One region of the Paraburkholderia sp. IW21 genome, then DNA from elsewhere that is predicted to be linked to it. Evidence: riboswitches for the same ligand, from Rfam matches in the RefSeq annotation. Region 1 holds a riboswitch; the other holds the start of a gene.

Region 1 (4,998 bases):
CTGCGCGTGGTCGGTGATGCCGACCGTCAGCGTGCCGTCCGCTTCAGTGCGGACCCATTCGTGCGATTCGGTATATTTCAGATCGGCCGGGATGCTCATCGGATGCTCCTATGCGGTGTGATTCGGTAATGATTTAAAAGTGGTGACGCACGCGCCGGCTGCTTAAACCGCGAGCACTTTGCCGTTGCGCACGAACGGCAGTTTTACCACGCTTGCGGGGACGTTTTTGTCACGAATCTGGACGTGAACGGTATCGCCCGGCTGCACGCCTTTCGGCACCCGCGCGAAGGCGATCGATTCCTGCATCGTCGGGGAAAAAGTGCCGCTGGTGATTTCGCCTTCGCCCTGCGGCGTGACGACTTTCTGATGAGCACGCAGCACGCCTGCCGCCTTGCCGTTTTCCTTCAACAGGATCAGGCCGACGAAAGCGGCCTGCGAGCCGTCGGCTTCAAGTTTGCCCTTGCCGACGAAGTCGCGCGGCGAGGTCAGGTCGACGGTCCATGCGAGGCCGGCGTCCAAAGGCGAGACGTTGTCGTCCATATCCTGGCCGTACAGATTCATGCCGGCTTCGAGGCGTAGCGTGTCGCGCGCGCCGAGACCCGCGGGGCGCACGCCTTGCGCTTGCAGCGCGTTCCACAGCGCTTCGACGTGATCCGCCGGGACGATGATTTCGAAGCCGTCTTCGCCGGTGTAGCCAGTGCGGGCGACGGTCAATTCACCGAACGGCGTCTCGGCGACGCGCGCCGCGTTGAAGGGTTTCAAAGTTTCAGTGGCGGCACGTGCGGACGGCACGGTTTGCCAGACTTTTTCGCGTGCATTCGGGCCTTGCACGGCGACGATCGCGTAATCGCGGCGCGGCGTGATAGTCAGTCCGAAACTGCCTTCGGCGTTGAGCTGGCCGAACCAGGCGATGTCTTTGTCGGCGGTGCCGGCGTTGACGACCACGCGGAAATGATCTTCGCCGAAGTAATAGACGATCAGATCGTCGATCACGCCGCCGTTCGGATTCAGCAGACAGGAATAGAGCGCGCGGCCGGGCGTTTGCAGCTTGGCGACGTTGTTGGCCAGCGCATATTCGAAGAAAGCGCGCACGCGCTCGCCGGTGAAATCGACGACGCACATGTGCGAGACGTCGAACATGCCGGCGTCGGTGCGCACGGCGCGGTGTTCGTCGATCTGCGAGCCGTAGTTGACGGGCATGTCCCAGCCGCCGAAATCGACCATGCGGGCGTTATGTGCACGATGGGTGGCGTTGAGCGGGGTGTGTTTGAGTTCGGTCATGGGGCCTCGGGCATCTCGAGAAACAAAAAAGGCCATGCGGCGCCAAGCCTCGCGGCTGATGCCTGCGAGCGGTGCGTTGCATGACCCCTCTGTCCTCGATACCTGAGAGATTGCGCCGCCGTGAGGACGTTGCTTCGTCACGGTGAGACGCGCGCCCCTTCGGTGGGCAGCCTGCCAAATCTGCTCGATGTAGACGACGCAGACGGCTACTGCCGCTCTCCAGAGTGCGAAAAACCTGGGCCTGATGTTGCCTTGACGCGGGTTTTTCGACGCGGTCGGTCCTTTTGCCTGAGAGTTTGCGGGTGTGCCCCTTCGGCGGCGCGGCCTGCGGTTTTCTGCGGCCAGCACGCTCTCCCGACGCGTGCGGCGAATGTACGCGAGGGCCGGGGGCTTGTCAAATAAAGGCCCGCAAGGGGCGTGGCCGTTGGTGCGGCGGCTTCGCGCAGGTCAAAAAAAACGCGGGACGTGATGCCCGCGCTCGGTCTGCTTCAGGTGCCTTTACGTCGCGATTATTCGCCGATGGCGTGAGCGGCGTTGTCCAGTTCCTGGTTCAGCACGCGCTGTTCGTCGCCGGACAGGCCGCCGCCGTGTTGCGCGGCCATGTCGTGGGCTTCCTGACGGATCACGTCGAGCCGATGATGCAGGGCGCCGCCTTGCGGGGGCGGATAGTAGCCCTGGCTGACGCGGGCGTCGATGCGGCGGCGCAGGTTGTCGATACGGCCGTCGACCTGATGGAGCCGCTGATCCGCGATTTGCTGCGGGTTAGGGCGCGGCGCCGGCGCGGGTTGGGGCGCCACCACGCAGGCGGCCAGTGAGGTGAGCAGAGCGCATGCGACTAGCGCGCGGACGATACGGGGCATGGACTCTCCGGAAGTCATTGTCGTTTTGTGGTGCTGCTGGGGTAGCAACGGATTACTGCGGCTTCGCGCTGACCGGGGAGGCGGCGTTATTTGTAACGTTATGTTCCTTTCGGAGTTGTCAGGAATTTGCTTGAAAGCTCAGCGAATGCGTTCGAACGGCAAGCGAACGCCTTCCTCCGAGCTTCGGGCCGCAAGCTCGATAACCGTCATCACGTCGACCGCATCCTGAGCGCTGACCGGAAATTTCACGCCGTTTTGAATGGCATCGGCCAAGGCAATATAAAAGCCAACATATTCCCCATGACGGGTAGGCAGTTCCCGCTCGACGTCCTGGTCGCCTTCCTGAACGCGCAGCACCCCCGCCGCGTTGCCGGCGCCAAAGCCTTCATCGCCAGGCCGCAGTCCAGCCTTCAACTGATCTTCCTGCGTATCGAGCCCATATTTCACATAGCTCCCGCGCGTGCCGTGAATCGCGAACCTCGGCGCGACCAGCGCAGTCAACGCGCTCGCGTGCAACACCACCTCGAACTCTCCGTACCCCAATTGAATATGCACGTAGTCCGGCGCGCTGGCCTGATCGCGATGCGTTCGCACCGTCGCGGAAACTGTCGCCGGGGCGCCGAACAATGCCAGCGCCTGGTCGATCAAATGCGGGCCAAGATCAAACAGCAAGCCGCCGCCGCGCGAAGCCTCCTCGCGCCACCGCTGCCGAACCTCGGGCCGGAAACGGTCGAAATGCGATTCGTATTGCGTGATGCGCCCCAACTCTCCGCTGGCGAGCAGATCCCGCACGGTGAGGAAATCACCGTCCCAGCGGCGGTTGTGGAAAGGCACGAACAGCTTGCTGCGGGCCAGTGCGATGTTGGCAAGCGTGTGAGCATCGGCGGCAGTCAGCGTGACCGGTTTGTCGACCACCACATGCTTGCCCGCTTCCAGCGTGCGGCGCGCCAGGTCGAAGTGCGTGTCATTGGGCGTCGCGATCACGACGCACTCGACTTCTTCGAGCGCGAGCAACGCGTCGAGATCGGCCACTACCTTCGCGTGCGGGTAATCGGCCAGCGCGCGCTCGGGCTGACCGGTCGCGATGGCCGCGACGCCCGCCCGCCCGCAATGCTCGATCACCGGCGCATGAAAGGTCGCGCCAGCAAAACCGTAACCCATCAATCCAATCTTCAGCGATGCGGACATGCGTGTCTTCCTGCAAAAACGGCGCGCCGCTTTGCCACCGCGGCGATGGCGCGCAACAGCGTAATTGTGGCATGTCCCGAAGGCGGACTGTCGGCCTCGTCGTGGGCGTCGGTCGCAGTCATCCGTCGCGGTCATCCGTTGCAGTCATCCGTGTTAACATCGCTCCTCTCGCGCGGGAACGCAGCGGGCCGGAACACCCTCGCAGCACGTGGGGCGCCTGTTTCAGCCGCTGGCACCGCGCAGCATGCCCCCGGGCCTTCGGTCTCGCGACTCCGCACCCAAGCGCCCTCAACCGCATTACCCATCCACAGACGATGTCCGCAGGCCTGAACCCCGCTCAAAATGAAGCGGTCCGTTATCTTGACGGCCCGTGTCTCGTGCTCGCCGGCGCAGGCAGCGGCAAGACGCGCGTGATCACGCAGAAAATCGCGCACCTGATCGAAGCCAAAGGCTTCGAGCCGCGCCACATTGCTGCCGTCACGTTCACGAACAAGGCCGCGGCGGAAATGCGCGAGCGCGTCGGCAAGCTGCTCGAAGGCAAGACGCTCACCACGCCCGGCAAGGAAGGCCGCAAAGTGCCCGTCAATCAGTTGACGGTCTGCACCTTCCACTCGCTCGGCGTGCAGATTCTGCGGCAGGAAGCGGAACACGTCGGCCTGAAGCCGCAGTTCTCGATCATGGATTCGGACGACTGCTTCGGTATGATCCAGGAGCAGGTCGGCTCGACGGACAAGGGCCTTATCCGCAAGATCCAGTCGATCATCTCGCTGTGGAAAAACGGCCTGATCATGCCGGAAGAAGCGATCGCGATCGCCGCGAATGAGGACGAGCATCAGGCCGCGATCGTCTACCGCAATTATGTGGCGACGTTGCATGCGTATCAGGCGGTCGATTTCGACGACCTGATCCGTCTGCCGGCCGAGCTCTTCGCGAAGAACGAGCAGGTGCGCGACCGCTGGCAAAACAAGCTGCGCTATCTGCTGATCGACGAGTATCAGGACACCAACGCCTGCCAGTATGAGTTGCTGAAGCAACTCGCCGGTCCGCGCGCCGCGTTCACCGCGGTGGGCGACGACGATCAGGCCATCTACGGCTGGCGCGGCGCGACTTTGGAAAATCTCGCGCAGCTCGGCAAGGATTTCCCGAAGCTGCATCTGGTGAAGCTCGAGCAGAACTACCGCTCGACGGTGCGCATTCTCACCGCCGCGAACAACGTGATCGCGAACAACCCGAAGCTGTTCGAAAAGAAGCTCTGGTCCGAACACGGCATGGGCGACACGATCACCGTCACGCCTTGCAACGACGAAGAACACGAAGCCGAATCCGTCGTGTTTCGCCTGTCGGCGCACAAGTTCGAGCGGCGCGCGAAGTTCCGCGACTACGCGATCCTGTATCGCGGCAATTTCCAGGCGCGCATCTTCGAACAGGTGCTGCGGCGTGAGCGGATTCCGTACGTGCTGTCCGGCGGGCAATCGTTCTTCGACAAAGCCGAGATCAAGGATATCTGCGCGTATCTGCGCCTGATCGCCAACGCCAACGACGACCCCGCGTTCATCCGCGCGATCACCACACCGCGCCGCGGCGTCGGCAATACGACGCTCGAAGCGCTCGGCTCGTTCGCGGGCCAGGCGAAAGTGTCGCTGTTCGAAGCGGTTTACATGGGCGGCAT
Region 2 (4,998 bases), on a different contig from region 1:
TCACGGGCTGTCGTATGAATCGCTGGTGGTGCGGCTCGGCGCCGATTTGCCGCCGCGTGCGGTGTTCGCGCATCTGGGCAACGGTTCCAGCTTATGCGCGTTGCAGTACGGCAGATCCGTCGATACGTCGATGGGTTTGACACCGACGGGCGGCGTGCCGATGGGCACCCGCAGCGGCGACCTCGATCCGGGTGTGCTCCTCTATCTGATGCGCGTGGAGAAGCTCGATGCCGACGCGCTGGAGATACTCCTGAATCGCCAGAGCGGCCTCGCTGGTTTCGCCGATGGCGAGAGCGATATGCAGGCGCTGGAACGGCGCGCTGCGACGGGCGATGCGAATGCGTCGCTGGCGCTCGATGCGTTTGCCACTGCTGTGCGCAAGACGATTGGCGCTTACGCGGCTTTGCTGGGCGGGATTGATTTGCTGGTGTTCACGGGCGGCATCGGCGAACACAGTAAGGAGATTCGCCAGCGAGTGTGCGAGGGACTTTCGTTTTTGGGGCTATCGGAAGCGGATTCGGCGGGGAAGGTAAGGGCGCTTCATACCGAGGAGGAGAAGCAGATTGCGAGGCATTGTCGAGCGATGCTGGCTCAGGCCGGCTCCGGTTGAGCTTATTCTGCCTTGATCGTGGTGTGGTCGGCGACGCCTGTTACGCCGAACAGGCGCGCGACGTCTTCAAGTACCGCGCTTCTTTGCCGCTCACGTTGAAGCTCGCCGAGCAGCGTGATCCGGCCACGGGAGACTTTGATTTTTATCGCCTCGTTGGGGACAGCGGCGTCCCACGCCAGCCGCGTTCTGGCTTCCGTGGCGATTTGGGCATCACTCAGGCGTGTGCTTGCTGAACTGCGCGCGGTGGAGTGGAATTTAGGCATGCGGGCTCGCCGGTAAAGCGGGTATGGGATAACACTAGCAGATGTAGCGGGCTTTGCCCTCGGCGTTGAAGGGTATCTGTGTGCCGGCGCCGCTGGCACACAGACATCAAGCGACACGAAAAGCGCGGCGTAGGCTAATTCAATTTATTGGATTGCACCTGCCACGGCTTGCGCAGTAGCCGCCGACAATGTCCACCCCAAATGGCCATGCCCAGTGTTATAAAAAACGCCGCGCCGTTTCCCACGCCCCACCTTCGGCAACATACTCGGCAGCATCGGCCGCAATCCCGCCCATGGAATCACCCGCGAGGTCGAGACCTCAGGAAAATAGCGCCGCGTCCAATCCACCAGTGGCGCAATCCGATCCGACCGGATATCCCGATTGAACCCATTGATCTCCGCCGTGCCCGCCACGCGAAACCGATCCACGCCGAGCCGGCTCGTCACGATCTTCGCGCTGTCATCGAGCAAGCTCACCCAGGGCGCGCGCTGCTGACTGACTTCATCGTCGAGACACACCGTGATCGAATAGCCCTTGACCGGGTACACATTCACGTGATCGCCGAGCATCGCCGCGAAATCCCGGCTCTTTACGCCGGCACACACCACGATCCGCTCGAAAGCAAAACGCTGCGACTCACCTTCGAGATTGACCATCAGCGAAAATTGCCCATCGGCCGGCTGCTCGATCGACGTAATCTCCGCATCGTAATGAAACTGCACTCCGTGCCGCACGCACGCCTGAGCGAGCCCACGCGTAAACTTGTGAATATCACCCGTGGAATCGGACGGCGTAAAGAAGCCGCCGAAAAAATCGCCGTGCAGCGTGGGCTCGATCCCGTGCAACTCGCTCGCTGTCACCGCATTGCGATCAAGTCCTCCCTCACGCAACAATTCGTTTACCTTGCTCGCCGCATCGAATTCCTTGCGTGTCTTATAGATGTGCAAAATGCCGCGCCGCTCCAGATCGAAGTCGATCCCTTCGCTCTCCGCAATCGAAAACAGATGTTCGCGGGCCGCAATCGCAAGCCGCACCGTTTCGACGGTATTCGCGCGGTAGCGCGGGATTTGCCGTAAAAATTCGCCCATCCACGAATACTTGTGCCACGTGGGGGTGGGATTGAGCAGGAGCGGGGCGTCGCGCGTGAGCATCCAGCGCAAGCCCTTCAGCACGGTGGCCGCGCTGTTCCAGACTTCGGCATTGCTGGCGGACAGCTGGCCGCCGTTGGCGAACGAGGTCTCCATGCCCGCGTAGCGATGACGTTCGAACACGGTGACGTGGTGGCCGCGCTGCGCCAGGGCGTGAGCAGTCGTGACGCCGGTAATCCCGGCGCCGATGATGGCGATTCGTGACATGACATGATCCAGAGTAGTTGAGCATCACCGGGGTCGATTTCATATCGAAACCGGCGTCGATGCCCCATCTGTCCATGTACCTGAGAGTTTCTTCCCGCCCGCCGGCGAGCGTGACGCGAGCCGTTTGCAGGGAATCCCCTTCGGTGGGCGCGCACGGCGCCGCTCTCCAGATGTTCCCGCTGCGCGGTCCTTTTGCCTGAGAGTTTCCGGGGCGGTTGCTCCGTCGGCGCCGTCACAATTCTCTGACGATCTCTCCCGCGCTGCATTGCAGAACGGCTCGACGATACCGGGCAAATTATTTGGCCGCAAGTGTTTCTTGCGCGCAGCTTTTTTAAAGCCCGAATCAAGGGCCGAATCCTTTACATCGGCTATATTTGGCGGCATTGCCCGATTTCAATTCACAAAGGAGAATGCCGTGCCCGCTGTCACAACGCTGCTCGCCTTCGCTCTGGTCTCGCTCGGCATGGTGCTTACACCCGGGCCGAACATGATTTATCTGATCTCGCGATCGCTCTGTCAGGGGCGGCGCGCGGGGCTCGTGTCGCTCGGCGGGGTCGCGCTCGGCTTCGTGTTCTACATGTTCTGCGCCGCGTTCGGTATCACCGCGCTACTGTTGACGGTACCGTACGCCTATGACGCATTGCGTTTCGCCGGCGCGCTCTATCTGCTGTATCTGGCATGGCAGGCGGTCAAGCCGGGTGGGCGCTCGCCGTTCCAGGTGCGCGATCTGCCGCACGACAGCCGCCGCAAGCTGTTCACGATGGGCCTCGTCACGAACCTCGCGAATCCGAAGATCGCCGTGATGTATCTGTCGCTGCTGCCGCAATTCATTTCACCTGGGCACGGCAGCGTGCTCTCGCAGTCGATCGCGCTCGGCTGCGTGCAGATCGTTATCAGCGTCACGGTCAATGCGCTGATTGCCATCATGGCGGGTTCGATCGCCGGGTTTCTCACGGGACGGCCGGTGTGGCTGCGGGTGCAACGCTGGCTGATGGGCACGGTGCTCGCCGGCCTTGCGGTGCGGATCGCACTCGATCCGCGTCGTTGAAATCAGCGCGGGCGGTAACCCGGCAGACCCAGTGCCAATTCGCTGTGGGCGAGTTCGACGCCGCGCTTGACCCGCGCGTCGAACTTGTCGTCCTTGCCGCCAAGCCTCGGCAAGTGGTGCCGAAAGAAGTCGGCCCAGCGAAACTCCTCTAGCGCAACCGTGGTTTTTTCATAGCCACCGGCGTCGCGCACGAATGCCGCGAGGCTGCGATTTTCGTCGTCAGTCGTTTGGTGGATGTGTTCGGGCATCGTGTTGAACGGCTGGCGCTCGCCTTTTGCATCGTAGGGATGAGCCCAGCGACGGTTCTCGAGTTCGAGCCAGAACCCGGCCGGATCCATCGAACTGAAGTCGCATAGCAAAACCACCGGCGCGCGATCGATGCCCGCGCGGTGCAACGCCATCGCAACGTGATGATGGTCGGTGGCAAACGGCGCTCCTTTGGGACCGAGCACGATCGGGATCGGTTTCTCGGCGATCGCCATCTGCAACGCATGGCCGGTCAGTGCCGCGTATTCTTTGCGCTTGCGCTCGACCTCGCGTTCACCATGCGTGAATTGAGTGGGGCGCAAGTCTTCGAGTTTGACGTCCTTCACGGTGCCTCCCTGGATTTCGTGGCCTTCGTGGCGCAAGCGCGTTTGGGACGCGCCCACGCTGAAGGCGATGTGCTGGCTAGTCATGCTGGGTGGTGCGCAGCATCGACGTGTCGTAGCCGAGGGCGCGGACCCGGTCGATCAGTGCGGCTTTCACGTCCGAAGCCGGCTTGGCCTCGCGCGTGAGAATCCACAGATAGCGCCCGCCCGGCTCGCCGACGAGCGACCAACTGTAGTCATCCGCGTGATCCAGGACCCAGTAATCGCCGAAGAAGAGCGGCCCGAAGAACGAGACTTTCAGCTTTGCATTGCCCGAGCCGGCGACGATTTTCGCGCGGCCTTTGGCCACGTCAAGTGGGCCGTCCACGCCGCCTTTGTGGCAGCTGTTCGTTACGTCGATAAGGCCATCGTCGCGCGCGGCATAGTCGGCGGTGACGGCTTCGCAATTCCGTTCGAAGCCGTTTTCATAACGCGCGAGTTCGTACCAACGACCGGCATAGCGGCTCAGGTCGACGGGTTTGGCGGGTTCGGGCACGCGGGCGTTGCCGCTTTTGCCGGCAGGGCTGAGCGCGCAGGCGCCGAGCAGACATACCGTACCGACCATGAGCGAGATGGCGCTCACGCGCAGGACTGACTGACGGCGAACAGGCATTGAGACACTCCATGGGGAAGGCGCTTCTTACGGCAGCACGTGCCGTACCACCTCGCACCGCACGCGCCCGGCCATTGCGGAGATTCGTACACCGCGTGGGGCCGACGCGTTTATCATAGTGCCCACAAACTAACACCCGCCGCCCGGCTGTGCAACGGTGAGGCACACCATTCACGAGACCCGGCGGCCCATGCCGCGACATCATCCATGAACTCCACGCCCGACGCTTTTTCCCGCCCCTCCATCCGCGCCTTGACGTTGCTCGAAGGGCGCGTGCTCGGCGTGCTCGTTGAGAAGCAGCACACCGTGCCGGACAGTTATCCGCTTTCGCTGAACGCGCTGACCTTGGGCTGCAACCAGAAAACCGGCCGTGCGCCGGTGATGAATGCGACTGAAGCGGAGGTGCTCACCGCTGTCGATGGGTTGAAGCGGCTTAGTCTGGTGATGGAGGGCAGCAGCAGCCGTGTGCCGCGGTTCGA

What was found. Region 1 has a riboswitch for glycine ahead of gcvT (glycine cleavage system aminomethyltransferase GcvT). Riboswitches for the same ligand answer to the same signal wherever they lie in the genome.
Region 2: linked by a shared signal. The riboswitch ahead of ACAX43_RS18660 (D-amino acid dehydrogenase) and the one ahead of gcvT (glycine cleavage system aminomethyltransferase GcvT) in region 1 are both predicted to bind glycine.

Annotation. Positions count from the first base shown of each region.
Region 1 covers NZ_JBGGWA010000010.1:156,528-161,525, forward strand. Annotated here, with positions in the region: gene gcvH (glycine cleavage system protein GcvH) at 1-99, opposite strand, end outside; gene gcvT (glycine cleavage system aminomethyltransferase GcvT) at 163-1,281, opposite strand; glycine riboswitch at 1,361-1,514, opposite strand; glycine riboswitch at 1,547-1,648, opposite strand; gene ACAX43_RS23170 (hypothetical protein) at 1,791-2,141, opposite strand; gene ACAX43_RS23175 (oxidoreductase) at 2,280-3,329, opposite strand; gene ACAX43_RS23180 (UvrD-helicase domain-containing protein) at 3,644-4,998, shown strand, end outside.
Region 2 covers NZ_JBGGWA010000007.1:228,540-233,537, forward strand. Annotated here, with positions in the region: gene ACAX43_RS18650 (acetate/propionate family kinase) at 1-610, shown strand, start outside; gene ACAX43_RS18655 (BON domain-containing protein) at 613-873, opposite strand; gene ACAX43_RS18660 (D-amino acid dehydrogenase) at 1,018-2,229, opposite strand; glycine riboswitch at 2,404-2,497, opposite strand; gene ACAX43_RS18665 (LysE family translocator) at 2,645-3,277, shown strand; gene ACAX43_RS18670 (ParB-like protein) at 3,280-3,870, opposite strand; gene ACAX43_RS18675 (lipocalin family protein) at 3,947-4,519, opposite strand; gene ACAX43_RS18680 (YceH family protein) at 4,727-4,998, shown strand, end outside.